3 regions of the Cytobacillus oceanisediminis genome follow, and region 3 is predicted to be linked to each of the others. Evidence: riboswitches for the same ligand, from Rfam matches in the RefSeq annotation. Region 3 holds a riboswitch; each other region holds the start of a gene.

Evidence for each region. Region 3 has a riboswitch for cyclic di-GMP ahead of IRB79_RS06580 (anti-repressor SinI family protein). Riboswitches for the same ligand answer to the same signal wherever they lie in the genome.
Region 1: another riboswitch for cyclic di-GMP. It lies ahead of IRB79_RS25745 (EAL domain-containing protein); the one in region 3 lies ahead of IRB79_RS06580 (anti-repressor SinI family protein).
Region 2: another riboswitch for cyclic di-GMP. It lies ahead of IRB79_RS28105 (methyl-accepting chemotaxis protein); the one in region 3 lies ahead of IRB79_RS06580 (anti-repressor SinI family protein).

The regions. Positions count from the first base shown of each region.
Region 1 is NZ_CP065511.1:5,103,254-5,114,156, forward strand. It holds gene IRB79_RS25745 (EAL domain-containing protein) at 1-2,209, opposite strand, end outside; cyclic di-GMP riboswitch class I at 2,259-2,345, opposite strand; gene IRB79_RS28190 (ComF family protein) at 2,419-2,649, opposite strand; partial or broken gene IRB79_RS28195 (ComF family protein) at 2,974-3,117, opposite strand; gene IRB79_RS25755 (ATP-dependent helicase ComFA) at 3,113-4,585, opposite strand; gene IRB79_RS25760 (DegV family protein) at 4,817-5,656, opposite strand; gene IRB79_RS25765 (hypothetical protein) at 5,878-6,156, shown strand; gene IRB79_RS25770 (response regulator) at 6,443-7,123, opposite strand; gene IRB79_RS25775 (sensor histidine kinase) at 7,180-8,319, opposite strand; gene IRB79_RS25780 (YigZ family protein) at 8,732-9,364, shown strand; gene IRB79_RS25785 (LCP family protein) at 9,442-10,581, shown strand; gene IRB79_RS25790 (N-acetylmuramoyl-L-alanine amidase family protein) at 10,734-10,903, shown strand, end outside.
Region 2 is NZ_CP065511.1:5,317,221-5,328,123, forward strand. It holds gene IRB79_RS26570 (aminotransferase class V-fold PLP-dependent enzyme) at 1-747, opposite strand, end outside; gene IRB79_RS26575 (phosphotriesterase family protein) at 747-1,664, opposite strand; gene IRB79_RS26580 (YhfT family protein) at 1,698-2,990, opposite strand; gene IRB79_RS26585 (DUF2620 domain-containing protein) at 3,018-3,377, opposite strand; gene IRB79_RS26590 (PRD domain-containing protein) at 3,379-3,753, opposite strand; gene yhfZ (GntR family transcriptional regulator YhfZ) at 3,821-4,753, opposite strand; gene IRB79_RS26600 (hypothetical protein) at 4,967-5,272, opposite strand; gene IRB79_RS28105 (methyl-accepting chemotaxis protein) at 5,531-6,460, opposite strand; cyclic di-GMP riboswitch class II at 6,521-6,604, opposite strand; gene IRB79_RS26615 (alpha/beta hydrolase) at 6,747-8,297, shown strand; gene IRB79_RS26620 (MFS transporter) at 8,733-9,944, opposite strand; gene IRB79_RS26625 (SWIM zinc finger family protein) at 10,208-10,903, shown strand, end outside.
Region 3 is NZ_CP065511.1:1,263,549-1,274,451, forward strand. It holds gene IRB79_RS06535 (pseudouridine-5'-phosphate glycosidase) at 1-225, shown strand, start outside; gene IRB79_RS06540 (class D sortase) at 443-1,054, opposite strand; gene IRB79_RS06545 (helix-turn-helix domain-containing protein) at 1,055-1,396, opposite strand; gene tapA (amyloid fiber anchoring/assembly protein TapA) at 1,703-2,497, shown strand; gene sipW (signal peptidase I SipW) at 2,512-3,090, shown strand; gene IRB79_RS06560 (CalY family protein) at 3,176-3,769, shown strand; gene IRB79_RS06565 (LPXTG cell wall anchor domain-containing protein) at 3,840-4,553, shown strand; gene IRB79_RS06570 (DUF5658 family protein) at 4,664-4,870, shown strand; gene IRB79_RS06575 (hypothetical protein) at 5,010-5,276, shown strand; cyclic di-GMP riboswitch class I at 5,443-5,532, shown strand; gene IRB79_RS06580 (anti-repressor SinI family protein) at 5,563-5,709, shown strand; gene IRB79_RS06585 (helix-turn-helix domain-containing protein) at 5,808-6,131, opposite strand; gene mnmH (tRNA 2-selenouridine(34) synthase MnmH) at 6,310-7,368, opposite strand; gene IRB79_RS06595 (FAD-dependent oxidoreductase) at 7,594-8,895, shown strand; gene IRB79_RS06600 (class I SAM-dependent methyltransferase) at 8,892-9,881, shown strand; gene treR (trehalose operon repressor) at 9,942-10,670, shown strand; gene IRB79_RS06610 (type 1 glutamine amidotransferase domain-containing protein) at 10,754-10,903, shown strand, end outside.

The DNA of each region.
Region 1 (10,903 bases), 1.5 Mb from region 3:
GCGGATAGGGAAACTCGACTCGAACATACTTGCGCAAACCTTTGAACACATTGTCTTCTTTGATATTCTGCGGCTTCAGGCTGCCAATTAACAGTTTCTGCTCAAAGGTGGAAGGCGGAATTGGCTTGCTGAAAAGATACCCCTGTATTTGGTCACACTCATTTTTTCTTAAGGAATAGAACTGTTCAAAGGTCTCCACGCCTTCTGCTACAACCTTCATATTCAGCCCATGGGCGAGCTGAATCAGATTTGCTGTGATGATAGCATCTTCCGCATTAGTATCCATTGCCTGGATAAAGGTTTTATCGATCTTCAAAATATCGAATTTATACTTTTTCAACTGGGTGATGGATGAATAGCCTGTCCCAAAGTCATCCAGCGCAATTTTCACGCCCAATTCTCCCAATTCTTTAAGCACTGCAATCACGTTATCGGAATAGTTAATTAGGGAAGATTCCGTCAATTCGATTTCAATCAGTGACGCATCAAGGTGATTCTCATCTAATGCTTTTTTTATCATGGAAACAAGACAACTTTTCAAGAAGCTCAACGGAGAGATGTTTACGGATATCGGAACAATCGATAAACCTCTTTCCCTCCAGGAATAAATCTGGCTGCATACTTTCCTGATCACGTATTCTCCTATATTTATAATTAAACCAGTTTCCTCTGCCACTGGTATAAACTCCAGCGGTGAAACTCTGCCCCATTCCGGATGATTCCATCTTAATAAAGCTTCGGCACTTACTATTTTGCCGGTCTTCGTATCAACTCTTGGCTGGTATTCAAGAAAAAACTCATCATTTTGAATGGCTTTTCTCATATCCTGTTCCAGGGTAAAAAGCTTATAAGATTCAATATCCATAGAAGGATGGTAAACCTGAAATCTATTATTCCCTTTCTGCTTGGCATGGTATAGGGAAGATTCCGTATTTCTGACCAATTCATCAGCTGTGCTCCCATTATCCGGATATAAACTAATGCCTATAGACGGGGTAATATTAAGCTCAAAGCTGTTGATATGGAATGGTTCAGAGAAAATTTGATTAATGGAATCTGCTAATTGCGCAGGATCCTCCTTCTCCTGGATATATTCCATAATAACTGCGAATTGATCACCGGAAATTCTTGCTGAAAAACAGACTGAATTTAGCTTCTCCTTAATTCTTTGTGAAACAAGCCTAAGAAGTTCATCTCCTGAAGAGTGTCCAAAGGTATCATTAATCTGCTTTAACCGCTCCAGATCAAAAAACAAGACAGCAATATTCTGTTGTTCATCGTCTTCAATAAGGCTCTGGAGCTTCTGATCAAAGTACCGGCGGTTCGGCAGATCGGTCAAATGATCATAAAAAGCCATACGCCTCATTCTCTTTTCAAGCCATTTTTGTTCTGTTATATCTGTTACAAATCCATCAACCCGGAAAAGTTCGCCTCTTTCATTCAGATATGGGATGCTATGATCATTAACCCATCTAATTTCACCGGATTTATGAACAATTCGATATTGATAGCGGATGCTGTTCCCATTCAAAATGTTCGCCCGCTTCGCTTCTACCTCCTGCAGATCATCCGGAAGGATCACATTGTTCCATAAATCGAAATCGGCAATAAATTCCTCGGCTGTATAGCCGAATATCCCCTCTACTCCCTTGGAAAAATGAAGAACTTTTCTTTCTGCCAGATCTGCGGAATAGACGCCTACATCAAGATTTTCATAAATCTGCCCAATTTTCCGCTCATTTTCGTAAAGCTGTTCTTCCATGCGCCGCTTTTCAGTTATATCCTGAATCGTTGCGATGATTTTAGGTGATCCATCTTCATCTGCAAAATAATCTGCCCGATGGTGAATATACCGTTCTTCGCCATCCTGCCTGATCATCCTGCATACCAGGTCCACACTATCCTTTTCTTTGAGAAGCCTTTTAAACTGCTTTTCAAAGGCCGGGCGGTCATCCTGATGAAGGTAGCTCAAATACATTTGATAGTCTGGGAAAAAATCTTTTTGAGGCTTTAGGCCAAAAATCCGAAACATTTGATCTGACCAAAACCCTTTATCGTTTTCCACATCGTACTCAAGGCTTCCAATATTGGCGATCATCTGAGCCTGGTTGAGGTTATTCTTAATCTTAGTCAATTCCAATTGCTGACTGCTAGAATCAGCAATATCTTTAGTGGTTTTTTCACCATCCTGTGTATTAAATTCGTTCACTTCAAGACATCCTTTCCAATAAAAAAGGCAAACGAAAATAGTTCTTCTTCTGTGCAGCCCGGCTGCCATGGCAGAAACCTGCTTTAGGCCCGCAGCTTTGCGTCCTTTACTTTCGTAAAATTTACCCTGGATTAGAATATTTTAACATAGGATTATTTTCCTAATAACTATCTAGTTCAAAAACATTAATTTGTAATTTATTCCATCCATTATCCTCTTGCTAATGTCAACGAGCATACTGATGCAGCACCCCCTGCTTTCAGTACTTTCGCTGCATGATATAGAGTTGAGCCGGTTGTATAGATATCGTCGATTAGGATAATCTTCTTATTTTCGATATTGAGATTTAGCGGCTGGAAGACCTGATGAAGATGGATTCGGTCAAATCGCGATTTCTTGGATTGCTTTTCTGAGTGAATTCGCTGCAGCAGCTCCGTCACGGTAAAGCCTGCCTCATGGATGAGTGCAGCAGACTGATTAAAGCCTCGTTCATAAAGCCGTTGAGGACTGAGAGGTATTGGAACGAGGTAGTCAAATTTCAGAGCTTTCAGCCTTTCTCTAATAAAAGGAGAGAAAGCTTTCGCAAAAATATAGTCGCCCCGGAATTTATAGCGGGCTAATGTTTCTTTCAGAAAGTCATCGTATAGGAAAAGAGAATCGTTTTTCTCGAGCAGCCCTGACCATTCTGGATCCTGGTTCCACCTTAAACAATCTGCGCATAGATTCCCTTTTCGAAATTGAGGTTCTAAATTGTTGAAGGGCCTGCTGCATTTAGCACATGTCTCGCCCGTAATTAATGGAAGTTTATCGGCACAGCCCTGACATAAATGATTTTCTTTTGGCTTCGACCAGAGAGTCGACCAGCTTACAGCAGAGAGTATTTCTTCGTGGCAAATTAAGCAGTTAATAGTCTATCAATCCTTTCTTTTTGGCTTCAGAGTTCATTTTGAGGATTTGTTTCTGCGCTTTGACCATGCTTTCGGTTTTGCCGTAGTGAAAAAAGGTGATTTCTCCTTTCGGGTATTCAGAGCTTCTTCCAACACGGCCGGCGATCTGGACAAGAGCGCTTTCTGTAAAAATGCGATCTTCTGCTCCGAGTACTGCTACATCAATATTAGGGAAGGTAACTCCTCTTTCCAGAATGGTAGTTGTTAAAAGCATGGAAATCTCTTTATTACGCATCATTTGGACTTTGTCTTTTCGGCCGGGGTCTTCTGCGTGGACAGCTTGGATTTTAGGATAGGTTTTACGAAGGATGGTGAGGACTTTTTCCATTTTATCGATTTTCGGAAGGAAGAGCAGGCACTCCTTGTGGTTATCAAGCCTCTTCTTGATCCATTGTCTAACTGCAGATGGGAGTTTGTCCTTTTTAAGGGATTTCTCCCAATTTCCACACCATTTGAAAGACGGAACAGGCAATGGATGACGATGATATCTAGCCGGGATAGTGACAAATTCTCTTTTTCCGCTCCGGCATTCTCTTTGCCATTTTTGGCTAGGGGTAGCAGTTAAATAGATCATAGAGGAGGTTTCCTTGCGGGACTGTCGGACAGCATACTGAAGGCTTTCGTCTGCTGTATAAGGGAAGGCATCTACTTCATCAAGAATGACTGTGTCAAAAGCATTGTAAAATCGAAGCAGCTGATGTGTGGTTGCGATGGTTAAGGGAGCTTGGAGATGGCGGTCTTCACTGCCGCCGTATAGGACAGCAACCTGGATACCAGGGAAGACTGCTTTAAGCCGCGGACCAAGCTCCAGTACAACATCTGTTCGAGGTGTGGCAATACAGATTCTTTTTCCGGACGCAAGGGCAGCATTGATCCCTTCAAACAGAATTTCCGTTTTTCCCGCACCGCATACTGCCCAAACAAGGAGCTCTTTATTCTCAATCACTGCATGCTTTACCTGTTCGGAGGCATGCTGCTGCCCAGGTGAAAGGGTGCCACTCCATACTAAGGGATTCTCGACAAGTTCCTGGAGTGGTTCAGGTCCACACCAGCTAATCAGAGGTGTACAAGCACTGACCCGTCCCATCATGATGCATTTTCGGCAGTAAACACACTCCTTCTCCCCGCATCGGGCACAGTGAAAACTAGAAAAAAGAGAGCGATCCTTATTGCCGCACCTTGCACAGACAACCTTACTCTTATCTTTAATAATACCTTTTCGGTATAGAATATTTCCGTTTCCGTAATGTGATTGAATTTCTTCGAGGGGAAATGGGAGATCAATAAGTAAAAGCTGCTTACCATGGAGTAGTTGCTGAAGTTCATTATTAAAGAGGTAGCTTTCGTTGAGTGATATAGCCGGAATGGTCTCAATTAAGGAAATCGGGAGGCTGTCTGAAGTGTCTTTGTTTAAATTTGGAATTAACATATTATTTTTAAGGGCAAATCTCAAATAATCACCTCGTTTTTTTAAAATCAATGGGGGGTATTCCTCAAATTTCAGTTTCTATTCCCGAGTTTAAGCAAATCATTCCCCAAATATCTACTTCCTTTCCTCAATTTTGCCATTCCTTTCCCCAATTTTTCAAGTCTATTCCCAAAGTTCACAATTCAGACAAAAAGAAAGTACCATTCCGAACCCAGAATGATACTCACAATACTACTTCTTCACCCAGCCAAACCCCATAGCACCTTCACCCAAATGGGTTCCAATGACCGGGCCAAAGTAGCTGATCATAAACTCAACATTTGGATACTCCACTTCAAGCTCAGCTTTCCACTCGAGGGCTTCTGCTTCGCGATTGGCATGGATAATAACCGCCTGGTAAGGCTCCCCGCTTTTCACATCTTCCCAGAAAAGATCAACCATCCGCTTCATCGCTTTTTTGCGCGTGCGAATCTTTTCAAACGGAACAATTTTCTTATCTTCAAAATGAAGCAGCGGTTTCACCTGCAGCAGGCTGCCGATCAATGCCTGTGCACTTGACAAGCGCCCTCCACGCTGAAGATGCGATAAGTCATCCACCATGAAATAAGCCCGAATGCTCTTCTTCATTTCCTCAAGCCGTTCAACGATTTCCTGTGGTCCCTTACCGGCAGCAGCAAGTTCCGCAGCTTCAATTACATAAAACCCCTGCACCATACAGCTGATTTCCGAGTCAAACGGGAAAACCTGAATATCCTCCACCATGCTCCCAGCAGTAACTGCCCCCTGGAACGTCCCGCTGATGCCGCTCGACAAATGAATCGAAATCACTGCATCATATTCTTTCGATAGTTTCTCAAACAGCTCGGCAAACTCCCCCACCGGCGGCTGTGAAGTAGTCGGAAGATCTTTATGCTTCACTTCTTCATAAAAGTCTGCAGCCGTAATTTCTACTTCTTCCTGGTAGGTCTCACTGCCAAAAATAACACTCAGCGGTATCATATGTATATTTAACTTTTCTCTTATATCTTTAGGAATATATGCTGTACTATCCGTTACAACAGCCGTTTTCATAAATAGAGTTACCATCCTTATCTTTTTTCTCTACTGTATGTCATGTTCCATTTTATATGATACCGGGGAAAATTGCATTAAGTTATAAAGTTGGGAAGTAAATAAACCTATGCCCCATTATACCTACTTTTAAGACCTGGTAATTTTTTACCTTCAAATCCTTCCCAAGCATATGATAAAATGCCTTTTGTGTCTTATTTTTGTAAAGGAGCTGTAACACATTGATTAAAAGCACTTCTTCCACAAATACCCCCGGATCAAATAGATACAGCTTAGATACACTTCATCAAATGCTTAATAATGAATTAAGTAAATATAAGCACATTAAAGTACCAAATATTGACCATTCTATTAGCGGACCAGAACTTGCTTCCTGGCTGATAGACTGTTTGCCTCCAAAAGAAATCGAGGAGCTTGTTTATATAGTGAATCAAGCTAAAAAGAGATCCTCCGATACAAAAGCTATTTTTCAAACAGCTGCAGCCGCACTTATTAAATAAACACGCAAAGGTGATTACTTTCTGCGTGTTTATTTTTGGTTAAAATTTCAAAAATAGTGTATAAATACCTTTAATTCACCTTACCTTTCCGTTATCATTAATATAGAGGAAGCAAATGTTCTTTTAAGACAAAAGAATAGAGGGTAACCATATGGGGCAAGTAACCACAATTATTCTTTCTTCATTTCCCTACTGTTCTTGAAGGTAATTTAAAGAGCTTATTAAGAAAAGGTAAAAACAAAAAAGAAAAAGCCCCTTTAAAAAAGGACTTTTTCTCTCAATAAAATTATCGCACCTCAACCCAGCCATTTTTAATCGCTACAACGACTGCCTGAGTACGGTCATTCACATTCATTTTTTGCAGGATATTGCTCACGTGGTTCTTTACTGTTTTTTCACTTATGTATAAAGCTTCCCCAATTCCGCGGTTACTTTTGCCATCAGCAAGGAGCTGAAGCACTTCGCATTCACGGCGTGTCAGCAAGTGAAGAGGACGGCGGATTTCCACCTGTGAATAAGATGTGGTTCCAGTACCTTCTGCAGCTAGTCTGCGGTATTCATTTACCAGGTTGTGTGTCACCTTCGGATGTAAATAAGATCCTCCATCAGCGACAACCTTTACAGCTTCGACTAATGCATCTGCATCCATTTCTTTTAAAAGGTATCCGCTTGCTCCTGTCTTAAGTGCGTGCGTTACATAATTCTCATCATCATGGATGGAAAGAATGATCACCTTGGATTCAGGATATTTATTAATCAGCTGGCGGGTCGCTTCCACACCGTTTGTATTCGGCATATTGATGTCCATGATGATTACATCTGGATCATTCTCTTCCACAAGAGCCATGGCTTCACTGCCATCATCGCCTTCTGCCACTACATTAAAGCTCTTTTCGAAATCTAAAATGCGTTTTACCCCTTCTCTGAATAATTGATGGTCATCAATTATGACGATCTTTGTATTCAAATGCTTCGCCTCCCAAATCTCCAGTTAGTTTTCTATCTCTATTCTTAAGGTGTTTCTTAATTCAATGGCACTTGGATAATGACAATGGTTCCTTTGCCTATTTTAGAATCTATGGACATCTGGCCATCCAAAAGTTCAAGCCTTTCACCCATTCCCATAATTCCAAAAGAGCCCGGACGCTTCTCACGAAGATTGAAGCCTTTCCCATCGTCTTTGATGACTACTGCTACCCTAGTGCTGTTTATTTCTATTTTCACATGGATTTCTTTAGCTTCTGCATGCTTGAGAGCATTTGTCACAGATTCCTGAATCAGGCGGAACAATGCGACTTCATATTGTGGCGGCAATCGCCTTTCTTCGCCAACATTCGCGAAGTATATCTTGGTACTCCTGTGATACTCTTCGATCGTTGTTAAGTATTTTTTGAGGGTAGGTATTAAACCCAAATCATCAAGAGCCATTGGACGCAAATCATAAATAATCCTTCGAACTTCATATAAAGCATTGCGGACCATTTTTTTCAGGTCTTTTATTTCAGTAATGGCTTCATCAGCACCGCGCTCTTTGTATACCCGTTCAATTAAGTCGGATCTCATCATGACATTCGCCATCATCTGGGCCGGTCCGTCATGGATCTCGCGGGACACTCTTTTCCGCTCTTCTTCCTGTGCTTCGATGATCTTCAGACCAAAATCCTGTTTGAGCTTCGCGTCTTCAATGATTTCTCCCATTTGTTTTAAGTCACTTGTCAGATAATTCATCACGACCGTGATTTGAGAAATAAGGACTTCAGCTCTATCAATAGTGTCGTTAACACCTATAAGCCTTCTTTCAATATCATCACGGCGATCCCTCAGCTGTTTTTCAAGCTGGCGATTCATGGATAAATCCATTTGAAGCTGATGGGCCTTCTCATATGCTTCACGCACTTCAGACTCTGAATAATCCTTAAAATGCATGCTTACTTCAGAAAGGCGCTTTCTTGCAAACCGGGTTTGCACCTCCAGCTTATCCCCTTCTTCAATTACCTTAAGAACCATTTGTTTAACTTCCATAAGTTCATCCGTTAAAGTCTTATGGTCTTTACGGCATTGTTCACCTATACGGAAAATTTCATCTTTACTGGTGCCTACTGTTTGAACCATTTTTTCAAGAATAAGATCCAGAGTCTTGGAATCGAATTTCTTAATACTCATTTACACTCCTCCAAGGGCGTAACCCTTCCGCTATGTACCTTTATTTTAGCGCTAAATGAGCTAAGATACTATCTTTCCAGTCTGAAAATTATACCAAGTTACCTAAAATTCGGTAAAAAGGCTTAGACTTGTGATTTCACCCTATGTCTTATATCCTATATAAAAGCAGGGTAAACATGACTACCAAGCAAAATAATATGTATATTTATACCACTTAAAGATTAAAATCGGCACATTTTTTATTATAGCAGCATAAACATCAGAATTGGTTTCATTATAACATGGGAAAAAATGTTCTATATTAAAGTTTTATTACATTCTGTTGAAAATTATGTGTTTCAAACTTTGTCGATTTATAATGAAATAGGTCAATTTTAATTTGAATTAAGAGAAACAGGAAGGAGCGGTTTACATGCTGCCCCATTACTATACAGTAAAGGGATATGGAGAAAATGAAATAATAATAGATAAATCCCGATTTATTGCACATGTATCCCGAGCACAATCAGAAGAGGAAGCACAGGAATTCATCCTATCTATAAAGAAAAGACATTATAATGCAACACATAATTGTTCTGCCTATTTAATAGGGGAAAATGATCAAATCCAAAAGGCGAATGATGACGGAGAGCCTAGCGGCACGGCTGGCGTTCCAATATTGGAGGTCTTGAAGAAAAAAAAGCTAAAGGATTCCGTTGTAGTCGTAACCCGATACTTTGGCGGTATAAAGTTAGGCGCAGGCGGCCTAATTCGCGCCTATGGGAAAGCAACTTCGGAAGGATTGCAGACAACCGGGATTGTCGAAAGAGAACTTGTAACGATCATGCATACCAAAATAGACTATACCTGGCTTGGAAAAATAGAGAATGAACTCCGGTCCTCCATATATCCAATTAAGGAAATCCACTACCTTGAATCGGTTGAGATAGAAACGTATGTTAAGGACGAACTCATTGACTCTTTCACCAGTTGGATGACTGAATTAACGAATGGCCAAAGCCAAACAATCGCTGGAAATAAACTATACTTGGAAACACAGATTTAGTCGTTTACTATATCGTGAAAATTCGATAAAATTAACTATTGCTAACGATAAATTTTTAAATAAAGTAGGGATAATATATGTCTGGTACTAGAATTGTCAGGCGGAAGAAGAAAAAGCTCAGAATTTGGCGAGTGCTCCTGCTGTTCACACTTATTACAGTTATTGGCGGCGGAACATACTTCGCCTACAACCTTTATTCTCATGCTAAAGGTGCCTCCAGTAAAATTTTTCAGGAATTGGATAGAAGTAAAATTCCGAATCACCGAACAGAGGAAGTCGAAATTACCAAGGATCCTTTCACCGTTCTTGTTGTTGGAATAGAAGACCAAGAAGGCGGAGAACGTTCAGATGTAATGATGCTGGCAACAGTCAATCCAAAAACAGAAGAAGTTTTCCTGCTAAGCATTCCCCGTGACACAAGAACATATATAAAAGAACTCGGCTATAAGACAAAATTAAATCATTCCTATGGCGCCGGCGGTATTGAGACAACCATTGCAACAATCAATGATATGATTGATATTCCAATTGATTATTATATAACCACTAACTTTGAAGGTTTTGAGGATATTGTCGATACATTTGACGGTGTATCCGTCGATGTACCATTTACCTTCGACGCCCAGCTGACAGGCAGCTTAAAATGGAAGACCTATTATGAAGGTAAAATGAACCTAAATGGGAATGAAGCACTTGCTTATGTGAGAATGAGAAAAGCGGATCCACGCGGTGACCATGGAAGAAACGAGCGGCAGCAGCAAGTCATAAAAGCGATCATTGATAAAGGCACTTCGTTCTCTTCCATTACAAAAATTGATGATGTAATGGATGACTTAGGGAAGAATGTAAAAACGAATATCCCGCCATCAAAATTTGCAAGTTTTGTAAAATTATATTCTAAAATCAAAGACACCAAAATCCAGAACCTTACTCTAAATGGTACGGATGAATATATAGACGGTGTATATTATTATATTCCTGATGAAGATTCTCTATTAGAAATTAATAGTACCCTTGAAACAGCACTTGCCATTTCAAAAGGCACATCAATATCCGACTCTGAATTTGGGAACGACTCTAATTCAGAATATGATTTAAACCCTGAATCCGGATATGATTCCAATGAATCGGAAACAGAATATGATTCTGAGGAAAACTCTGAGTATCAATCTGAAAGTGAAACAGATACAGACTATAATTCAGACTCAAATTATTAATATTATCTATTTCTTCGGGAGCTTTCCAAATGGAGAGCTTCCTTTTTGTTATATATTTCCTGTATTTCTACCGAAATCATAGATTGGAACATTTGACATTTTTTGATAGAATATGACATAGGTCGAAAAAACTATTAAAATGGAGGGTTACCGTGAAGAAAATTATTGCTTCTTCTGTTTTGGCTACTGCAGCGTTGCTTCCCAACTTTACATATGCAGAAGAAACAACATATCCTGCCAGTATGACAACGGATTCCGCTGTTGAAATCAGAAAAGGAACAACCACTGATGATCAGGTTGTAACTACCTTAGATGATGGAGA
Region 2 (10,903 bases), 1.3 Mb from region 3:
TAAAAGCTCCATTGCTTCGTAGCCCTGAACCTGGCCGCCGCCCGAGTAGTTATAGTGATGCACCCGTTCGATGGCGTCTTTTTTGCCGGCAATTACCGCAATTCCTTCCGGCCCGAGAAGCTTGAACCCGGAAAAGGTTGAGTAATCCGCTCCTAATTCCACGCCAATTCCCTTTGTCTTCAATGCGCAGTAATTGTCATCCACGACAATTGGAAGATCCGGGCGTTCTTCCTTCACGGCTTTGATGACTTCCGCCAATTGATAATGATCTGTCGGCTGCTGGCGGGCATGCTGAATATAGAAAACTTTAGGATTTTGATTAGTTCTGATGGCCGTTCTGACTTCCTCAAGATGGTTGTAATCTGCCTGGACTGTTTTAATGCCCAATATTCTTAACGTTTCTTTTGTCGTCGTGTAAACAGGTGCCGTGTGAATGAACATTTCATCTCCAGGAGACAGAAGCATGCTTAGAATATTGCGGATTGCGCCTGTTCCGGCTCCCCTGACAAGGGCACAGTCCTCGGTTTCAAAGAAATCCGCCAGAACTCTTTCCACAAGATACGTCTGTTCCGGCCGCTTGTATTTTGGAGAGACACCAAGATCCCCCATCGACAGAAATTGCTTTCCCTTGAAATGGCGGCTCATTCTGTCTACCAATTTGAATTGTTTTTCCTGTGCTTCCTGTATCGATAAGCTTGGCAAAACTGAATTTGCGTATTTTAATTCAGCTCGATTGTATGTGGACACTATGATCGCTCCCTTATTGAAAAAGCTCTGGATGGATTAACGGTCAGGAATTGATGCAGAATGCTTTCCGGAACTCCGGACTTCTTCAATTTTGGAATAAACGTCTCAAGCACAAGACCGTAGCCCGGGCCTCCATGCTTCTTCCAATGCGACTTGCGGGTTAAGTCTGCTGAAAGAAGAATTTGCTTTTCAAGCCCGCGGTTTATGAAATCCAGGAGGAAAGCGGCTCTCTCTTCATCGGGACGGTAATTATTTTTTCCGATTGTATCAAATGCGATATAGGCTCCTGTTTCCAAAACAGAGAGAACTTCGTCTTTATTCGGGTTGAGGTCCTGATGGCCAATGATGATCTGATCAGCCGGAAGGCCATGCTTCGTCAGCAGCTGCACCTGTTCAAGCCCGAGTGTTCCGAGTGTTGTATGAGTGGTCACCGGAAGGCCGGTTTCGGCACCGGCCATGGCAGCACCAATTAAGAGCTCACGTTCAATCGGCTTCATTTCATTTTTGCTTGTGCCCACTTCCCCGATGACACCCGGCAGAATGCCCGTATCAGCAATCCCTTCTTTTGCTTCTTTGATAAAATGCTGTGCAAACTGCTCCGCTTTCCATCCGTCTGCAAAATTAGGAATATAAGGATCTTTATAGAAGCCTGTACACGTAATAAGGTGAACCCCTGTTGCCTCGCTCAGCCTTTTTAACACATGAGCATCCCGGCCCATGCCGTCATTCGTCACTTCCACCATTGCTCGGCCGCCAAGGTGATAAAAATCCTCCAGCTCCTCACGCATGCCCTTTTCATCATCCAGAATGGTATCCGGATCTTTTTTCACTCGCGAAAGATCAATGGAGAGATGCTCGTGAGCCGAGCAAATCCCCAATTCTTCCGGAGCAATTTTTCCAAGTACGGTTTGTATCATGGCTGTCCACTCCGTTCTCTTTATTTGGTTTCTTTATTGAGGAATGTTCATGATTCCAAGTGCAACCAGGATATTGGCAATGATTCCGACTGCAATGGCACCCACAGGGCCGACCGCAATGCGGACAATCGGGCGTCCTGCCGCTTCATTCAGCAAATAGAATCCGGCGATGAAGAAGAATCCAAACCCTGGTGCAATCGCATTGGCAGCGTTAGCTCCACCGATCAAAAGCGCCACTTCCAGAAGCTTTGTCATTGCACTGCGGATGTTTTCACCGGAATTACGGACACCAGGATATTTATCCAGGAATCTAGCAATCGAGCTTAATAGCATAACTTCAATGAAAATAATGATGACACCGCCAATTAAGGCCACCCAAACATTCGGGGAGAAAAACCCGACGACGAAAATGAGCGTGAATCCGACCGGGCTGTATACGCCGGTAGCGATCGCTGTACTGGCGACAAGCGGAATAAAGCCGAGCGCACGGGCAGCCGCAGCAATTCCGGCATCTGTTGCTTTTCCTTCCGCTAATAGATTTAGAGAGATCGGATCTCCTGCCATGATCCATAGATTTGTAGCAGCAGCAATGAGACCGCCAATAATCATAAAGAACACAACATTTTTTCTGATTTTAGCCACTTTATCACTGAATACAGCAGCAAGGTCGATGGAAGAGCCTTCTTCTGCTTTTTCCTTCATGGCAAATACAAGAAGGAAGATCATCCCTGTAATAAGAGCCATTCCTTCCTGGTTCAGTGTTACTGTCGTCCCTGAAATCGTCAGGATTCCGCTTTCATTCAGCCAGACAGCAAGCTGACGGATTAATGCGGAAACGATAAATGTTATGACCCCTTTTTTAACGCTGAACTGCATGGCAACCGCAAGCGCCGGGAATGCCATAAATGTAACGACGACCGGTGTTCCAACCGCTCCCATAGCTTCAAGGAAATTAAGCGGCAGATAATCGAACAGCTTCACAAAGCCTTCGAGTCCGATTAACAGCCCTGCTCCATAAGCACCGCCAATCACCGCCGCAAGCGGTGTTCCCCATTTATTTTTCGGAGTCAGCAAACCGATAATATCTGTTCCCAGCAGGATACTGTGAACGAGGATGATACTGGCCGAGAGTGTAAAAGGTATTCCAAATCCGATTACAAGGCCGAAACTCATAGCAAAGGCAGTGAAGGCAAGGTCCCGTCTCGTCATCCGGCCCTCCACATGTTCAGAGACAATTGGACGAAGGCCATCATTGAAAACGGCAATATTCATATTGGCCAAGACAGCAGCAACAGCACCAATCAGGATAATTAATGTCATTTCCATTTCTATTTCCCCCTCAATTAAAATGGATTAGCTTTTATTCTTTAAAGCTTTGATAATCATAGGCACTGCAGTCTCCTTGTGGTCAGCTGTAAATCCAAAAGCTTTTTTTCCTTCGCTGACAGCGGTTACAATTTTCTCCTCAACAGGCTTTTTCCCCGGCATGGAAACCGTCTCGCAATTTGGCTTTCCGAGAAGGGCAATAGCCATGGCCAAAGCTCCGCCGCCTCCTGTGTGGCATGCACCGACATAATAATCTGCCTGTCCTGTCTTAACGGCCATCGCTGCTTCCAGATCTGACTTGACCATCGTCGTGATGCTGCTGTCAATCTCTTTTATTAAGCTCTCAATCTCTTTTTTATCCACCTGTCCGCCAACTACAATTTTCATCTTAATTTCCTCCTTTGTTGATTTGCAGTACATTTGTGTAATGTATGAGCAGAAAATCGATTTCCTCTTGGGGGAGCTGATTCTTCCATTGCTGCTGTACATAATCGATTTCCTTCATTGCTATGGATGCTTCCGGTGACTGTTTGACTTCATCCAGCAGGGCAGGATGGGGAGCCTCAACCTGTTCACCCTTTTCAATTCTCGTCAGAGCTGTCGGCAAATGGGTGAAAAGCATTTCAGCTCCAGCTATGGCATTTTTTTTCATGTGTGACTGTAAATGCATGAATGCTAACGTGCTTATATCAGCTGCTTTGGTACTGACAACAGATGAAGCTAAAAGGATGTCCATTCTTTCTTTCAATTGATTTAAATCCATAATATAATCCCTCCAGAATACAGTATTTAGTATATTAATGCTGCTAAGAAACTAGAACTTCAGTTTCTTAATAGTGAGGATACTTTTTTCCTTCCTCCACTAGCCTTTGGGTCTCTTCCACTTTATTAAACTGGAGGAGCTGGATTTGTTCCCTTATATTTGCTCTTTCACTTTCTATGACGATGGCTGCTCTGGTTGCTTTTATGGCCAGTTCCTTTGCCTTTTTTGATTTAAAATCAGAGGAGGCAAACGTTTTTAGTGCCCTTGCTTCATCTGCATTCCAGACCGCTGCATCAATACTGCCGTTTTTCAGCATATTGAAAAGCTGCATATAGTCCACCTTTATCAGTTCAACCTTGTGCTTTTCACATTCAAGGAGGGTAATATTTGCCTGGTCGGCAGATGAATAGTCAATTCCGATTTTCATGCCATCTGTAATCCCATTGTTTTTGCTATCTGAAAAAAAGACTTTATGGGACGTTACATAGGTCTCCGGACCAAGTGTATGGAGAATTTCCAGGCCCTCAAACTCCTGTACTGCCTCTTCTGCCGCCAGTTGGGACATGATCGCAAAATCGTAGCGCCGGGTTTTTAATGATTCGATCCTCCTTCTCGCCCCTCTCATATAAGCAAGGCCAGACTTTTTATTGATTTCCTCAAACCCTTCGACAATACCAGTCGCCAATCCCTCATACTTTCGGGAATAAGGCAGCGGCATTACGCCCATCACCGGTCCGATGCCGGCAATCTCATACAGCAGGTTGATGTCCCTTTTTTTCAGAAAGGTCCCAAGATGCCCCCTGGATTCAAGAGATATGGCATGCAAATCTTCCAGCACTCTTAATGCCCCCTGCACAGTCCCGCGGCCCAATGATAGCTTTTCCGTAAAATCACTTACCCGGGGGATTCTCTCTCCCTCTGAAAACTGAATGAGCTCCTTTGCAATAAACTTGGCAGCCAGCCCATTCTTTGAATATAAACTTTCCCAAATACGGCTCATATTGTAATACCTCTTTACCTTTGATCAATATACGAAAAACTGTATATTATTAGTGTAGCTGTAATGGTTTATTAATTCAAGAGTTTTCAAACTTTTTCGCAATTAATATTGCTTTCCTTTATTCTTCCATGTGTCCGCGGTGGAAATCAAGAGACTCATTTACAAGCGAGCTCCCCATCTAATTGAAAATTAGTTTCCTGAGCAAAGTTCGGTTTACATTGCTCGGATTTCTGCTTCTCCTGTCTGAAGGGGCATCAAGTTCGGACTCTTTCTTCTCGTATTTCTGCTTCTCCTGTCCGAAGGGGCATCAAGTTCGGACTCACTCTCTCGGATTTCTGCTTCTCCTGTCCGAAGGGGCATCAAGTTCGGACTCACTCTCTCGGATTCCTGCTTCTTCTGTCCGAAGGAGCTACAAGTTCGGACTCTTTCTCTCGGATTTCTGCTTCTCCTGTCCGAAGGGGCATCAAGTTCGGACTCACTCTCTCGGATTTCTGCTTCTTCTGTCCGAAGGGGCATCATGTTCGGACTCTTTCTCTCGGATTTCTGCTTCCTCTGTCCGAAGGGGCATCAAGTTCGGACTCACTCTCTCGGATTTCTGCTTCTTCTGTCCGAAGGGGCATCAAGTTCGGACTCACTCTCTCGGATTTCTGCTTCTTCTGTCCGAAGGGGCATCAAGTTCGGACTCTTTCTCTATGTAATTTCGCCAGCCTCATCCATTCTTCCTATCTGCAGAAAAAAAGAGCTGCTATAAAAGCAGCCCCCGTTTAATCCATTTTCCTATAAAATGCTCTTAAAACCCTTTGCCTGATCATCCAGCTTTCTTGCAGCTTCCCCAATATCTTTAAATGCAGATACAGCCTGCTCATTAAGAACCTGGTTTTCAGTTATGCCTGACTGTGATTGCAGAGTTGCGTCACTAATTTTGTTGATTTCATCTGATATTCCTTCGATGTGGGCATTGACTTCCTGTATGGAGTCCTGTACCCGGTTTGCAAGCTTTCGCACTTCTCCGGCAACGACGCTGAAGCCTCTGCCATGTTCGCCGGCACGCGCAGCTTCAATAGCTGCATTTAATGCCAGCAGGTTGGTTTGTGCCGCTATTTCACGGATTGTTTTTACGATGCTGCCGATGGATTGTGCCTGTGATTTGAGAGAATGGAGGATTTCCAGATTCCCTTTGGACTCACGAACGAGCTTGCCTATTGCCTGAGCGGCCTCTTCGCTTCTTTCAATTCCAGCCTTTGCTTTTTCACTAAGGGCTTCTGACATTGCCTGAAGCTGGACTGCCACCTGTGCTGTATTCGTTTCCCGTTCTGTAATATCCGTAGCAACCTTTACAACACCTTCTACCTTGCCATCATCCCCAAATACCGGTGTGTATGTTGCTTCGAGCCAGATAAGATCTCCTTGTTTGGTCACACGCTGAATTTTTTCCTGAAAGCTTTTGCCATTGCGCAGATTTCTCCAAAGCTCCTGATATTCCCTGCTGGCAGCAAATTCAGGGGTGCAAAGTTGCTTATGCATCATATTTGGCATTTCTTCTGCCCGATATTTGACAGTACGGGCAAAATTCTCATTTGCCCACAGCACTTTCCCGTTCCCATCAAATTCAATCATGGCAAGCGAATTTTCAATTGCGGCTAAAACAGCTTCTTTTTCAAGAACTTGTGTGCTCTTATAATGATTAGGCTGATAAGTTGTAAGCATGCTCTTCCTCTTTTCAAAAAAGTTTGTTAGAACATATCCTTACAAAAGGACTGGTCCCCTGTAAGTGCTGGCCGGTTGCGCTACTAGCTCGAATTCATTAAAGCGCCCAATTCCCCTTGAATTCTCATTGCTTCCAACTTGTTCCGTCTATAAGACTATAGTACTAGCATCGGTCTGGCATCACAATTTTCAATGCTCTGCTTTCTTTTATGCTGAAAATTCAAATAATTAATTACTAAGACCCATGATTCCCATAATTAGTAAAAGTAGAATAGAACTGTAAGAGATGATGAAGAAGGGATGGATTTATCTGAAAAACAAGCTGATTGCGTTATCATTGGCATTTGCTTTAAGCTTTTCACTTTTTCCGGAAAGAAGTTTTGCGGAGCAAACTGCTGCGGAAAACCAGGCTATAATACCTGGTGCGCATACAGTAACGGAACAATACTTTGACGGTGTGGACAACAACTGGCTGACCACCAGGAATCCCCGCCAATATCAGCAGGCAACCCTTTACGGCAACATCGGTCTTGCCCCTTATCTATGGGGAAATGCTGCGGAAGGAACCGGATGGCATCAAATGTACAAGCCTTCTTCTGTAACGGGAACTCAGGTAAATGGTATTTTTGAAGATGCCCAGTTTGTCATAAGGGTTCCGGATCACTGGAATGGCCGGCTTGTTGTTTCGGGAATCCCGGCTACAAGAAATGAAACGGCAACCGACCTGCTTTTCAGCGATTATGTCCTGGAAAAAGGGTATGCTTTTGCAGCGATTGATAAAGGCACCCAGGGTGAGGCTGATTCAGCTGATCCATTTGCAAAAGCAAAGAATGCCTTAGCCGCTGAGGATGATAGCGTAGCAGAATGGCACCAGCGGTTCCGGCAGGTTACGAAAGCCGCACAGCAGTACTTAGTCAGCCATTATTCCGATGGGCTAATTGATCCGGCTGATTCTTCCGACCCGGCGAGCGATTTAGTATCGGCAGAGCATAAGATTCCTACATATGCGATGGGAATTTCCAATGGCGGATACGTCGTGCGCTATGCCCTTGAAAATGACCATCCGGAGAAAACTGGCGAACCTCGCCTTTTCGATGGAGGAGTCGATTGGGAAGGCGTGTTATGGACGGAGAAAAAGCCTAATTTAATCAGTTCCCTGACCACCGTTGTGAATCATGCGGAGGAAGCTTTATATGGAAGCGGCAAAAAACAGCAGAAAGCCATGAAAGAGCTATACAAAGCAGGATTGCCTAAAGGATCGGAAAAACTGTGGGCCTATCATGATCAGGTATACTGGTTTATCTCGCTGAATATCTATCGGGACCATTTCGATCCGGAAGCCCCAGGCCGTACGCAATGGAGGAATTACCTGAACTTTGTGAATGGCGTGAGAGACCGATCCTATGATTCTATCTTTGAAGATTATAAATATATGACCCGGCCGAAGGAAGTGAAAGAAAATATTAAGGAAGTGGCCAATACTGGAGATATAGATGTGCCGCTCATCTCTTTCACTGGTTCCCTTGATTCGCTGATATTCCCGGAGATTCATGCAAAGGGATATCAAAAGCTCGTCAAGAAAGCCGGGAAGCAGGATCTGCATCGAATGTATACCATCGAGAACGGCAACCATGTTGACAGCCTTGTCTGGAACAGCTCCACCGATCCGGATAAGGAACTCCAGCCTTTGTTGCCTTACGCTCACCAGTCATTCGACTTGCTTATCGACTGGGTGGAAAACGGAAATGCTGCTCCTGAGAGCAAAACGGTCAATGCTCCGGAGAACCCGGTTAAGGTTATTGATCTGAAAACAGGGCAGGAACGGGATCCTCGTTAGGTCGCAGCAGGAGTGTTGGTCTGCAGTATTAAAAGTGGCTATCCGCACATAAAATTTTTTATCCGCAAGTAAATTGTGGCTATAAGCACAGAAAAAATTTTATCCGCAAGTAAATCGAGTCTATCCGCACAGAAACTGATTTTAGTGATACATGATAGCATCTCAGTGCGGTTTTTATAGAAAAAAGATGCCCCAATCGTTATTGATTGGGGCTTTAAGGCTTCCTATTAATAGTTTTTAGTAAATGCGCGGTTCTTCTCGATAAATCTGCCTTGTGTTCGGACTTCAATAAGGAAATTTCTGCTCGGCCTGTCCGAAGCTGACAAGAGTTCGGATTCCAACTGGATTATTCCTACTCGCACTGGCCGAAGCTGACACGGGTTCGGACTCCAACTGATAAATTCCCGCTTAGTCTGTCCGAAGCACCCTAACATATCAGCGATGAACCTTCCAGCTGCCCGCCATCAGCCACACCACAACCGGAAGCAGCCCAAAGGAAACCACCGTGATCCCCGTCCAGCCCCCGGTCTGCCATACCAGGCCGGCAAGCGTCCCTCCGGTTGCGACTCCAAGGTAATAGCTTACAAGATAGATGCTCGAGGCACCGGCTTTGTGATGGGCAGCGCGCTCATTTACAATGGCCGCCATCAGTGAATGCGCCACAAAAAACCCCAGACAGGTCAGGCATAGGCCTATTACAATTACTGATAAAGAGTGCACATTGGTAAGCAAGGTCCCTCCTATTAAAATGACGGTTCCAACCGAGACCAGTGTGGTTTGCCTAAAATGAGCAGATAGGCTTCCGCCCAGAATGGAGCCAACTATACCGAAGCTGTATGCCAGGTAGGTAAAAGAAATATTTTTTACAGAAAGATTAAAAGGATCCTGTTCGAGATAAAAAGGCAGGTACGTCCATACTCCTGTAAACGAGAATTGGAGGAGGATCCCCATCGCGAACGCAGGGAAAAGCTTCGTATTTTTCAGATGTGAGCCCATGCCTGACAAGTCTTCTTGAACAGATATTTTACTGGGCTTAAAATAATGAGATTTTGGCAGAGTCATAAAATAAATGATGAATAACAAAATGGAGAATCCAAGCAGGAAGTAAACAGAAGTCTGCCAGCTGGCCATATCAGCAATGTACCCGACGAAGATGCGGCCGGCCATTCCGCCAATGGCATTGGCTGCAATATACATGGTGATGCCGAGACTGACGCTTCTAGAATCCAGTTCCTCCCCTAAATACGCGATGGCAGCTGCAGGCAGGCCCGCTATACAAATGCCCTGCAGGAAGCGCAGCACCAGAAACGTTTCAAAATTAGGCGCAATGGGCAATAGCACCAGCGGAATAATGGTGCAAACAAGCGTGATATTCATTATTGAAACCCGACCGATTCGATCAGATAGAAATCCGAAGAATAACAACCCGAAAATCATAGAAACTACAGCAGCAGACAGTGATAAACCCGCTGTTGCAGATGTGATGTCAAATGATTTCACCAGCAGCGGCATTATCGGCTGCACAAAGTATAAATTAGCGAATACTAAAATGGATGCACTCGTCATCGCAATCATAATTTTTTTGAAGCCGGCATCATGCAGCGAATATTTATCTGATTCCTGTTGTCTAGCATTTACAGCAGTCATTCTCCCACCCAGTTCCTTTAAAGCATTAATCCATTATACCATTTCATTTCGTAAAAATCGAAAATTCCGACTATATTTTCCACATGATTTCCATTCAGAACTTCCCTAAACTATTTTTGAAACAGTGCGCACCTTCATTCCAAATGCTCTAAATGTTATAATATAGGAATGTACTTTGGGACATGGGGACAGGTTGGTTGTCCCCTACGGAACGCTGGGACAAGGAACCTGTCCCGCTGTCCCACCAACAAGGGGGTTGAAAGATGATTCCGGAGCGGTTTTTGGAGCCTTTGGAGTTTGCAGCGAATGAGTTGAAGGGGCTGCTGCGGGCTGAGAATGAGGAGGATGCGCGCCTGGTGCAGAAGGGGCTGATGCTTTTTCGGCAGGGGCTAGTGTATCAGCTTCGCTTTGAAGATGATAAGGTTTTGGCGACGGTCCAGGATGTGACTCCGGCAAAGGTTGAACTGGATCTTGAGTTCATTCATTTGAGCGAGTGTTCCTGCCCGGCTGAAGGTTTTTGCCGCCATAAGACTGCGGTATTTCTGCAGCTTCTCTCCAAAGCCAGAAGTGTGTCCATGTGGATTGAAGAGTGGAGGAAGCCGATAAAGGAAAAGCAGACAGCCAAGAATTGGGGGCTTCAAAGAGCGAAGGATCTTTTGAAATCCTCCGGTCAGATGAAGACGGGTTATGACGGCTGGGCTGCCGGATTCGAGGAAAGCTTTACCGAGCTGCTGGAAAAACAGGGAGAGCCTCGTCCCTATGTCCTTCCTGAGCTTTTCCATATTTATCTGCGCCGCATGAAAGCGGGAGCACCGGTTGAACAGGAATGGAGGCTGCTGTATTTGCTTATCGGCTATGTCTTTTCTTTTAAAAAGCTGATGGTGCTGAGCAAGAAGTACGGCCATGGCGAAGAATTGATTGACCGTTATTACCGCCATCTCTATCAGTCCCTGATGGAA
Region 3 (10,903 bases):
CCAATCCCTGAAAAAGATGCGCTGGAAGAAGCGTTTATCACAAATGTTATTGAAACTGCTCTTAAAGAAGCAAAAGAAAACAACATCGCCGGCAAAAAAGTAACACCATTCCTTCTTGGAAAGGTAAAGGAATTAACAGAAGGAAGAAGCTTGACAGCGAACATTGCATTGGTGAAGCATAATGCGGAAGTGGGCTCGAAGATTGCTGTAAGTTTGAATAAGTAAGCAGAAAAGCCAGGCTTATAGAGTCTGGCTTTTTATACTGATAGAATGATAGCTGTAATGATGATGCCTAAATAAAGTAGTAATCTTAAGAAGTTAATCATTAGGATACGTCCCTTCTGGAAACCCATATAATAAAGGATATGTACAGGTTCTTATATGGGGGAAGGGTGTTTGTCTAGAAGAATTAAAAAGGGCGCTTTCCTTGGGAAAGTGCCTCTTAATTTTGTATTCTTTTTGCATTCAGGATATACCGGGAGGGTGCATTGCCCATATAGGAGAAGGGATAGCAGGTGGAAACAGTAAGGATTTCGTGGGGAGCGGTAGATCGGATTACAGTGGTATCATCTGCATCAACAATCTTTGAATCTGTAATTTCGTATGTAAACTCTCCATATGGCATGCTGACTTCAAAAATATCACCGATTTCAAGTTCGCCAAGACTGCGAAACACCGTGTCTCTATGCCCTGATAATAAAATCTGGTCGGGCTGCCCTGGAAGTACAGTTGTTGAGTAATGGCCAACCCCTTTTTCCAGCTCATCCTCATCAGTTCCTTCTATAATGGGAAGTTCAGCTTTCAAGCGGGGGATTTTTAAAATGCCAATGACTTCACCCTGCTCAAAGGAAACATCTATTGGCTGTTCTGTTTGAAGAACACTTTTGCTTTCTTTATTCACTTCATTATGAATTCTTTCTTGTGCCTGGGCTAAGGAATCCTTTGTTTTCTTCTCTTGAGCATACATTTCCAGCAGAGAGAACAGGACAAATCCGCCTCCGATTAAGATAAGGAAGGAGGCAGATATAATCAGCAAACGGCCTTTAACCTTCAACTAAACGTTCCCTCCATTCATCTTCTTAAATTTAATAAACTCCAGATAATAGGCGAAATCCTCTTTTGTGATTCCCTGCCTGATTGCTTCTTTGACAAGTGAAACCCACTCCTCATCCAGCTTAGACAAATCGGTAATTTCTACTTTATTCTCTTCCAGCAGATCTTCAAGATTAGCATCCAGTGTCCTGGCTATTCGTGATAAAACCTGCAATGAAGGGTTCTCCTGTATGCCTCTCTCAATGTAGCTCAAATACGATTTGGATACCTCCGCTTTTTCAGAAAGCTCATTAATTGAGTATCCCTTCTTGATTCTTAAGGTTTTAATCCGGCCACCTATCATAGGCTTAATACTCCCTTATCATAAATTATAAAGATGCTTTCATTATAACGAACAAAACGTTCAATAAAAAATACAAAATAATGAGAATTCTCGAGATATTCTAAGAAAAAGAACGGAAAACGTTCTTTAAAACGAAAAAACGGCTGAATTTGGAATTTTTCAAAATAAGACGGATGGACTATACTCGACTTATCGGTTCGATAAAAAGAACGAAACAAACAAATCCAAAGAACATCAACTCACTAGGAGGGGGTTCTTATACGATACAAACGGATTAGGAAATTTGGGAAGAAGAATAAAATCCTATTGCTTGTATTTAAGTTTGTGGCTGCCTGGTATCTGCTTATTGGGATGTCGGCAACTCTGACTGGGCAGACGAATGCATATTTTAGTGATAGGGACACAGTAACTGGGACCATTCAAGCTGGTACCTGGGAGACAGAAGAGCCAGGGTGTTCTAAAGGTGAGAAGCATGGTGAATGGGATTGCAGCTCTCTAAAATTCATTGGACAAAAATATGATGGACAGAAGATATATGCAACCATCCAAAATACTGGTTCCGATATGAAATCAGCTGGAAGATATGAGATTTACTACAGCGAGAATGATAATGCCAAAAAAGGTGAGTCTATTGAAGGAGTAATAGCTTTTGACCCTATTAAAGAGGGGCAAAAAGTAGAATTGTCCTTTATTCCTCAACAAAGTGGTTCATATATGTTTAAAGCTTATCAGCACAAAGATCATCCTGGAAATGGAGAACTCTGGAGTGAAGAAATAATAGTTACTTTAGAATCAGGTGAAGCTTCCAACGTGGAAGAAGAGAAAACGGAACAAAAGGCAGATGTAACAGAAGAGACTGCCAAGGAACAAGTAAACAATAAGACAGAGGAAACTGGCAAAGAAGCAGCTGAACCAACAGAAGATAAACCTCAAGAGAATCCAGAGCAAAAGCCAGCAGAAGAACCAAAAGAAGAGCAGAAAGTAGAACAGCCTGAAGTTGAAGAAAAGCCACAAGAGAAACCAAAAGAAGAATCAAAGCCGGAAGATACCAAGGTTAAGGCTTCAGAAGCTCCGGTTAATTCTGAAGAAAGCACAAATTGAGGCAGGTGAATAGTTTGAAAAAAGCATTGAAAATTATAAGCAACATTATAACAGCGGTTCTATTCATTAATTTAATTTTAATGGCCTTCCTAGTGGTCTCCTCCAAAGCATCAGGAGGAGAGCCGCAGGCCTTTGGATATCAGCTGAAGACAGTGTTATCAGGCTCTATGGAGCCTACCTTCCAAACTGGGTCTGTTATTGCAGTAAAGCCGCTTAGTTCCGAAGAAAGTAAGTCATTGAAGAAAGATGACGTTATTACATTCCAGGCAAGCGAAGAAAAGTTAGTTACTCACAGGATTATCGGAGTCACTAACAGCGGAGATCATGTCATGTATGAAACAAAAGGAGACAACAACAAGACGGCAGACATGGAACCTGTGCTATCTGACAATGTAAGAGCTGTTTATACTGGCTTCACCATTCCTTATGTGGGATATTTTATAGATTTTGCTCAATCGAAAGAAGGAAGTGCCATCTTGCTTATTGGCCCAGGGCTACTGCTTCTAGGATATGCAGCATTCAGCATCTTCCAGGCCATAAGAGAAATTGATCCTAAGAACAATAAAACAGACTCAAAAGAAAAAACTGCTTAAATTGGTTGCACTCCTTGTAGAAATGCAAGGGTCAATATATAAAAATTATACATACCCAAAAAGGGGTAAGAGGAGGAACTTTATTATGAATCTTAAGAAAAAGTTAGGTATGGGAATTGCATCAGCAGCACTAGGTATTTCATTAGTTGGTGGGGGAACATTTGCATACTTTAGTGACAGTGCTGTAGCTACTGGTAACTTCAAAGCAGGTACTTTACAATTAAGTACTAACCCTACACAGGTAATTAATGTAGAAAATATAAAGCCAGGGGATACTATGACTCGTTACTTTGAAATAAATAATGATGGTTCTCTAGATATTGCTGAAATTAATCTGAAAACCAATTATTCAGTTGGGGATACAAATGGAAATAATTCAGATGATTTAGGAAAGCATATTCGAGTTAACTTTTTCCTAAATGCTGATAAGTTAGATGTACCTATTTGGGAAACTACACTATTTGATCTTAAAAGTATGAGTCCTGATGTAATTGAGGGTAATTTCTGGAGCGCTTGGTTTGCAGAAAGGGGAGGTAATTTAGCCGCTGGTACAACTGATTCAGTTTATGTTCAATATGAGTTTGTTGATAATGGGGCAGATCAAAACCAATTCCAAGGTGACTCCCTGCAACTTGAGTGGACGTTTGAAGGTATGCAAGGCGCTGGTCAGGCAAAATAATAGATTTCCAAAACAAAAGGTGGGAATTTTTTCCCGCCTTTTGTTAAATCCATTATTGTGAGGGAATGCCATGAAAGTTAAAAGTTTGCTGGCAAAACCTATAAAAATATTTATTATATATAGCTTTGTTTTCTTAATTGTTTTTGGAAACGAAACTGCAATAGCAGTGGAGAAGGAAATTGATGTTAATACGAACTTAGAGAACTCAAATAGATACCTATTTAAAGTAGAAAATTTAAAACCAGGCGACTGGATGCCCCGAAATATAACGATAAAAAATGATGGTAAACAAGATTTTAAATATACATCTAACATTAGAAAATCGAAGTCTGTTAAAGGACTTTTTGAAGAATTAGAGCTTGAGGTTAAGAAAGATACAAAGATGCTTTACGAAGGAAAACTTAAAGATTTTAAAGGCTTCTCTCCCAGGGAATTATCGAAAGGGACAGAAGAAACTTTATTTTTCCAAGTAACAATGCCAGAGCATTTAGGAAATGAATTTCAAAACTCCTCTGCAGAGGTTGAAATCATTTTTCTTGCCGAAGCAACAGGTGATCCTGAAACCGACAATGAGACTCCAGGGACAGGGGATAATAGTGATTCTGGAGAGGGAACTAATAATTTACCACCATCCTCAGATGCCACGGTAATTCCAGAGAAGGTTAATAAGCTCCCAAATACCGCAACTAATAATTATAATTTATTACTTATTGGCGCACTATTTTTAGGTGCCGGAAGCGTAATTTTTTTATCGCGTTATAGAAGGCTGCGGAGTGAAACTTAGATTAAGGCCTGAGGAACTGATTGTTTAAGGCCTTAATTTTTATTCGTTTTAGAACTTATCTAAGCAGTTAATGAATATAATCAAAAAGCTACTTATTAAGCGGTGAACTTATGAAAAAAATTCTGCAGTATCTTGCCTTCATTAATCTTCTGGATGGCCTCTTGATGTTCTTTGGACTTAGCCTTTCGCTGATTGAAGAATTGAATCCAATAATGAATTTTTTTTATAATATAGAACCACTACTGTTCCAATCTGTTAAAGCTGTTCTTTCATGCTTTTTAATCCTGCTATCAACTTCGATTAATTTTCCGCCGTAAACTAAAGTAAAGGTATTGGCAAAAGGTGCAGCTTATCTTTATTCATTAATATTAGTACTTCATGTTTTATTGATTTATGAAGCTCTATCTTAACTGATAGAGTAAAAATAATATTTTTAGTCAAATGAGGAGGCTGTAAATGTACCGAAAGAACTGCAATAAATGCCACAAACCTTCATATAGCAGCAGTGAATCAGGTGACTGGCTATGCCCGATCTGCGGAACTGATTTAACGGATGAAATCTTTCTGAATGCTATGACCCTTGAACCAGTCCACACGGCCTTTAATAAAAGCAAAACTCCGCACACCTATTCAATAAAACAAATCAGCAAAAATTACAGAAAAAGAATCGGACTTTCCTACTACTCCAAAAGGAGTTCGACCATTAATAACAACTTACTGTAAAAGGTGAGGGGTTCAGGTAATCAAGAACACTAAAAGTATTAGGACTTTGTCGAAAAACAAATTAATTTAATATTAAATAATTAATTATATTTACAAAATAAGACACCATTAGCAATACGCCCATAGTAGAATACATCTATGGAAAATATTTCTTTGAGCCGATAGGCGCAGAAAAAGGCAAACTCATTGAAAGATGAGGACGCAAAGTCACGGGTCTAAGGTATTGAAAAAATACTAAGACGGCTGGGTTGCCTGGAATACGATATGTATCCTAGGGGGAAGAATTTTGACAGAGCAAAATGTAAAGGTCGAAGGAATTGATTTGGAGTGGCTGCAGTTAATTATGGAAGCAAAGAACTTAGGCCTGCAAAAGGAAGAAATTAGAGAGTTTTTACATAATAACAGAGCCAAAGAGGTTCTGATCGAAGCTTGATATCCGGTATTGCTAAGTATTTCTGTTAGAGGCATCTCTAGATGGAAATGCTTTTTATTTTGCCAAAAAAATAAGCCTGTATATTCAGGCTCTTACATCTATGACTTTTGTCCGCTTCTCCACTTATTAAAATCCAAAAACTCCCGAAATTGCTCCTTTGAAACACCAGACTCCATCGCTTCCTTCACAATTTTCATCCATTCTGAATCTAGATCATCCTTGTTGATTTGCTCATGGATTAAATGGTCTACGGGGACATTCAGAACACCCGCGATTTTCTCAAGAAATTGAATAGATGGGTTGGTTTGCAGGTTGCGTTCAAGTGAGCTTAAATATGATTTTGCCACACCGGCCTGGTCGGCAAGCTCGGATAAGGACATTTTCTTTTCTTGGCGAAGTTTTTTTACACGATCACCGATCATCGTATACCACACACCTTATTTTGTATGTAATAGGATTATTTCAGAAGTAGTTCCATATTAAGAACGTTTTGTTCAATATTATTATCATCATACCACAGTGTCAACCGATTTAAATAGTTAGTTATCCATGTTTTATAAAAATATATCTTTTGTCGCTCGTAAAAAGTAATGCTCCGCGTCAGAGGACGGGAGCATTTTGCTTTTCAATAATGTGAATAATTTGTTGTGCAGCTGCTTCCACATCATCCGCATTCACATGGTGGAATTGGCCTTCATAGTCATGCTGTTTAAAGGCATAACGCGGATCGTAATAGTGTTCTAATAAAAGTTTGATAAATAGCTCGTAGTTTTCTGCTTCAACTGATTCATCAAGCTGCTCGCGGATTTCAGTATCTTTCAGACGTTTTTTAATAAACACAAGGCTTTCATCAACTTTCGGTTTGAACCATTCTTCATTCTTATAAGGCTCAACATAGTCACGGACGATGCGCTGGACACGGGATTCCATGCTGGCGAACATATCAATGTGAATTCCGGTTTTTTTGGTATCAAGCAGCTCGTCCGGCTGAACAACCTTGCCTATTCGTTTGCTTTCGGCTTCCATAATTATATAAGGTGAACCTTTAACCTCAGAAAGGGCTTGATACAGTAGTGCATCAAATGTTTTCTGTGTGCTGCCGTTCCCCATGCCAAAGGAGCCGAAGATCGATCCGCGATGTCCCGCCATTTCTTCAAGGTCAATAACAGGGTATCCTTTTTCGCTTAACACCTTCAGCACATCCGTTTTCCCAACCCCGGTCATTCCATGAAGAACAACTGCTTTTTCAGGAATCAAGTCTGCTGTGTTTTCAAGAATATATTGACGGTAGGCTCTATAGCCCCCAATTAAACGGGGGATTGAAACGCCCGCATACGTGATAAATGTGGTGACCGCTTTGCTGCGCATGCCGCCGCGCCAGCAGTAAATGACAGGCTGGAAGCCATCATTTTTCAGGTCTCTGATTTTCTGCATCATGAAAGGGATCTTAGGTGAAACGATTTCCATCGCTCTCCACTTAGCCGCATCAGAACCTTCTTTTTTATATAGTGTCCCGATTTCCACACGCTCTTCATTGGTGAAAAGCGGCACATTGACAGCACCGGGAATGCTGCACTCCTCAAATTCAATTGGAGACCTGACATCGACCGGAACTGCGTTGTCCATTTGGATATATTGTTCGACTGCTATTTCTCTCATTTTAATGCCTCCAAAAATAATGCTATATATCGCCCGAAAAGGAACGTTAATTGATTTTACTCTCTCTATTATACAGGATTTTGAAAATATAGGTGTCCCCCACAATCATACTCCTATTTTCAAAAGATTGTTCTTATAATTTTTTCCAGACATTGTAATATCAGCATATCCATTGGTTTTGCTTTTTAAAAAGGAGGTTAAATAAAAGGCAAAGGTGGTGGAACCATGTCTTTGAATACAGAGGTTGCAATTGTAGGCGGAGGGATTGGCGGTTTGACGCTGGGATTGAAGCTGGCTCAAGCCAATATTGATGTCCTCGTTCTGGAAAAGCTGGATGCCCCGTCTTTCGTTTATAAGGGAGAACTCCTGCAGCCAAAGAGCCTGAAAATTTTTAAGCGGCTGGATGCTTTGGATGTAATCCGCGTGAATGGCTTTTCATTTGCCCGAATTGCGTTTGAGGAAGGTGAAAAAGAGTTTGCTATGGATTACAGCATTCTGCCGGGAGATTATGATTACTCCCTCATGATCGAGCATGAAAAGCTGAAAGGAATCCTTCTCAAACGGGCGCTTCAATATCCAAACTTTCATTATTTGTCAGGGACCCTGGCAAAAGGCTATGACAATGGCGAATTAATGGTTGAGCGGAAGGATTTAAAGGAGCATCTGACAGTGAGGGCTGACTTTTATATAGGAGCTGAGGGAAGGAATTCCATTACCAGGAAAGAAATGAACAGCAAAATTAAAAAGATTGAGTATAATCATCAATTTTTAACTGTTACGTTCCATCGGCCACAATCATTGAAGGAAGGGAAAATCATCGCTAAGGATGAACGGTTCCTCGGATTATTTCCGCTGCCGGATGAGAAAGTAAGGTCTGTCTATTTAATTCCGGAGGGAACTTATAAGGAACATCTCAAAAAAGGAATTCATTATTTTCATAAAAACTATTTAGAGCTTTTTCCGGAATTGGAGGGGTATGTGACCAGGCTGAAAAATTGGAAGGATATTCAGCTGATGATTCCGACTGCCTTCTATGCAGATAAATATGTGGAGGGAAGACTCGCTATTTTGGGGGATGCGGCCCATACGGTCCACCCGATGGCAGGTGAAGGAATGAATATGGCGATTCAGGATGCGGATGTGCTTGGTGAATTGCTTGCAGAGATGTATGCGAGCGGAAGAATTTCGCCGGACAAGCTTAAATGGTATGAAAAAGTCCGGAAACCCCGGGCTGAAAACATGATCAGCCTCAGCCATTTATCCGCCATAGCCTATTCTTATTCCAACCGGCTTATTACAGGAATACGCCGTAAAGGTCTGATGCAGATCGAAAGAGATAAAATCCTGCAATATAAGCAAATGCTGAATGTTTCAGGCCTCGGATATTGGTCAGAGAGCCTATGGGACCGATTGATTCAGGCAGGAATGCTGCCGGCAAGAAGAACAGAATTATCAGCGGCAGTTAAAAGCCATTATTTTTATACAGAAAAAGATGACTATCCCTGGAAGAAGGTTGAACAGCAATGATAAATGAATATGTAAGATTACTAAAAGCACGAAATTGGATGAAAAAGAACCAGCCGTTTTTGTACAGCTGGCATGCATACGTAGGCTTTGAGCTTGACCTTTTTTCCCAGTTTCGCAGCTGGAAAACGGTAAAACAGGTGGCATCATCCAAGAATCTTCAGGAGGAGCTGCTTTTAAGGTGGGTGGAGGTGGGACTGGCGATCCGCCATTTGAAAAAGAAAGGGAAGGATAAAATTAAGACAGCATCTAAATTCAGTCTTCCCTCCACGCCCAAAAACCCCCGATCCACAGGAATCATCCTGAAGGAAATGATGGAATTGCATATCCCGACGTTACTCTCTTATCCAGAACTGCTCCGTTCTAATAAGAAAAACACTTTTGACCATGAAGAGCATGGACCAACCGTAGCGAGAACCTCGTCACTGCTTGAACAGCTTGCACTTCCGCGCCTGATGAAAACCATTAAGAAAAACAAAATGGAAAGGATCATCGACATTGGCTGCGGGGAAGGCGGCTATTTAAGCAGAATCAGCCAAAGATTCCCACAAGCAAAACTGGTGGGAATTGAGATTAATGAAGAGGTCGCGGAATCTGCCCGAATTAATTGCAAAGATATTCCCAACATTAAAATTGTCACAGCGGATGTTCATGAATACTCACCTGAGCATCAGGCAGATTTAATTATGGTCAATAACTTGCTTCACTATATCCAGCCGGAAGACCGCAAGCAGCTGCTATCCCGCTTGAAAAGCTGGCTTAGCCGAAAAGGGTCCATTACCATTATCACGCCCATTCTTCATTCGAAAAAGGGCGAGGAGTTTTCAAGTGTTTTTAACAGCTTCTTTTCTGCATTTGAAAACCTATACCCAACCCCAACTGAGGAGGATATCCATCTAATCGCTAAAGAGCTGAAGCTGAAAATAAAAACCTTCAAGCCGGTCGTAACCGAAGGCGGATGGTATTTTATCCAGCTGTCCAACAGGTAAATGAAAGCTAATCCGATAAATGGTAGAATGGGGTAAACATGATTGAAATGGTGATTGAAAATGAGAAATAATAAATACTTAGTAATTTATGAAGAGATTGCCCAGCAAATACAAGAAGGCAAGTATCCTGCCCGATCCATTCTGCCATCTGAACATGAATTAACAGAGATGTATTCCACTTCAAGGGAAACCATCCGCAAAGCTTTGAATTTGCTTGCACAAAACGGCTTTATCCAGAAAATCCGCGGAAAAGGCTCGATGGTCCTTGATTTAAAAAAGCTGCAGTTCCCCATATCGGGTCTGGTCAGCTTTAAAGAGCTGGCCGGGAAAATGGGTCAGCGTGCCGAAACGATTGTGGACGAATTTTCACTTATTCAGCCTGACGCAGAAAAGATGAAGCATCTTCATATTGATAAAAGTGAAAAAGTATGGAAAGTCTATCGTGTCCGGAAAATTGAAGATGAGCGGATTATTTTGGACAAGGATTTTTTAATTGAGAAATATGTCCCGGGCTTAACCAGAGAAATATGCCAGAGCTCTATTTTTGCCTACATTGAGGGCGAACTCGGAAAAAAAATCAGCTTTGCCAAAAAGGAATTTACTGTGGAAGAACCAACTGCTGAAGACCGCAAGCTCCTTGATATGGAAGGATTCCATGCCATTGTCGTGGTGAAAAATTATATCTACTTTGACGATGCCACCCTTTTTCAATACACGGAATCCAGGCACAGACCCGACAAATTCAGGTTTGTTGACTTTGCCAGAAGAATGGACAGTCAGGTGTTTTAAAGGTGAATATGCATTTTTACGTTTAAGATTGTCCATTCAGGGAAATCTTCTTATGTGAAGATTTTTCAAAGGAGATGTTATTAATGAGTAAGAAAATTGCATGCTTAATTACAGAGATGTTCGAAGATAGTGAATACACGGGACCTGCTCAAGCATTCAAAGAAGCAGGACATGAAGTCGTGACTATTGAAAAAGAACAAGGCAAATCCGTTAAAGGAAAACAAGGTGAAGCC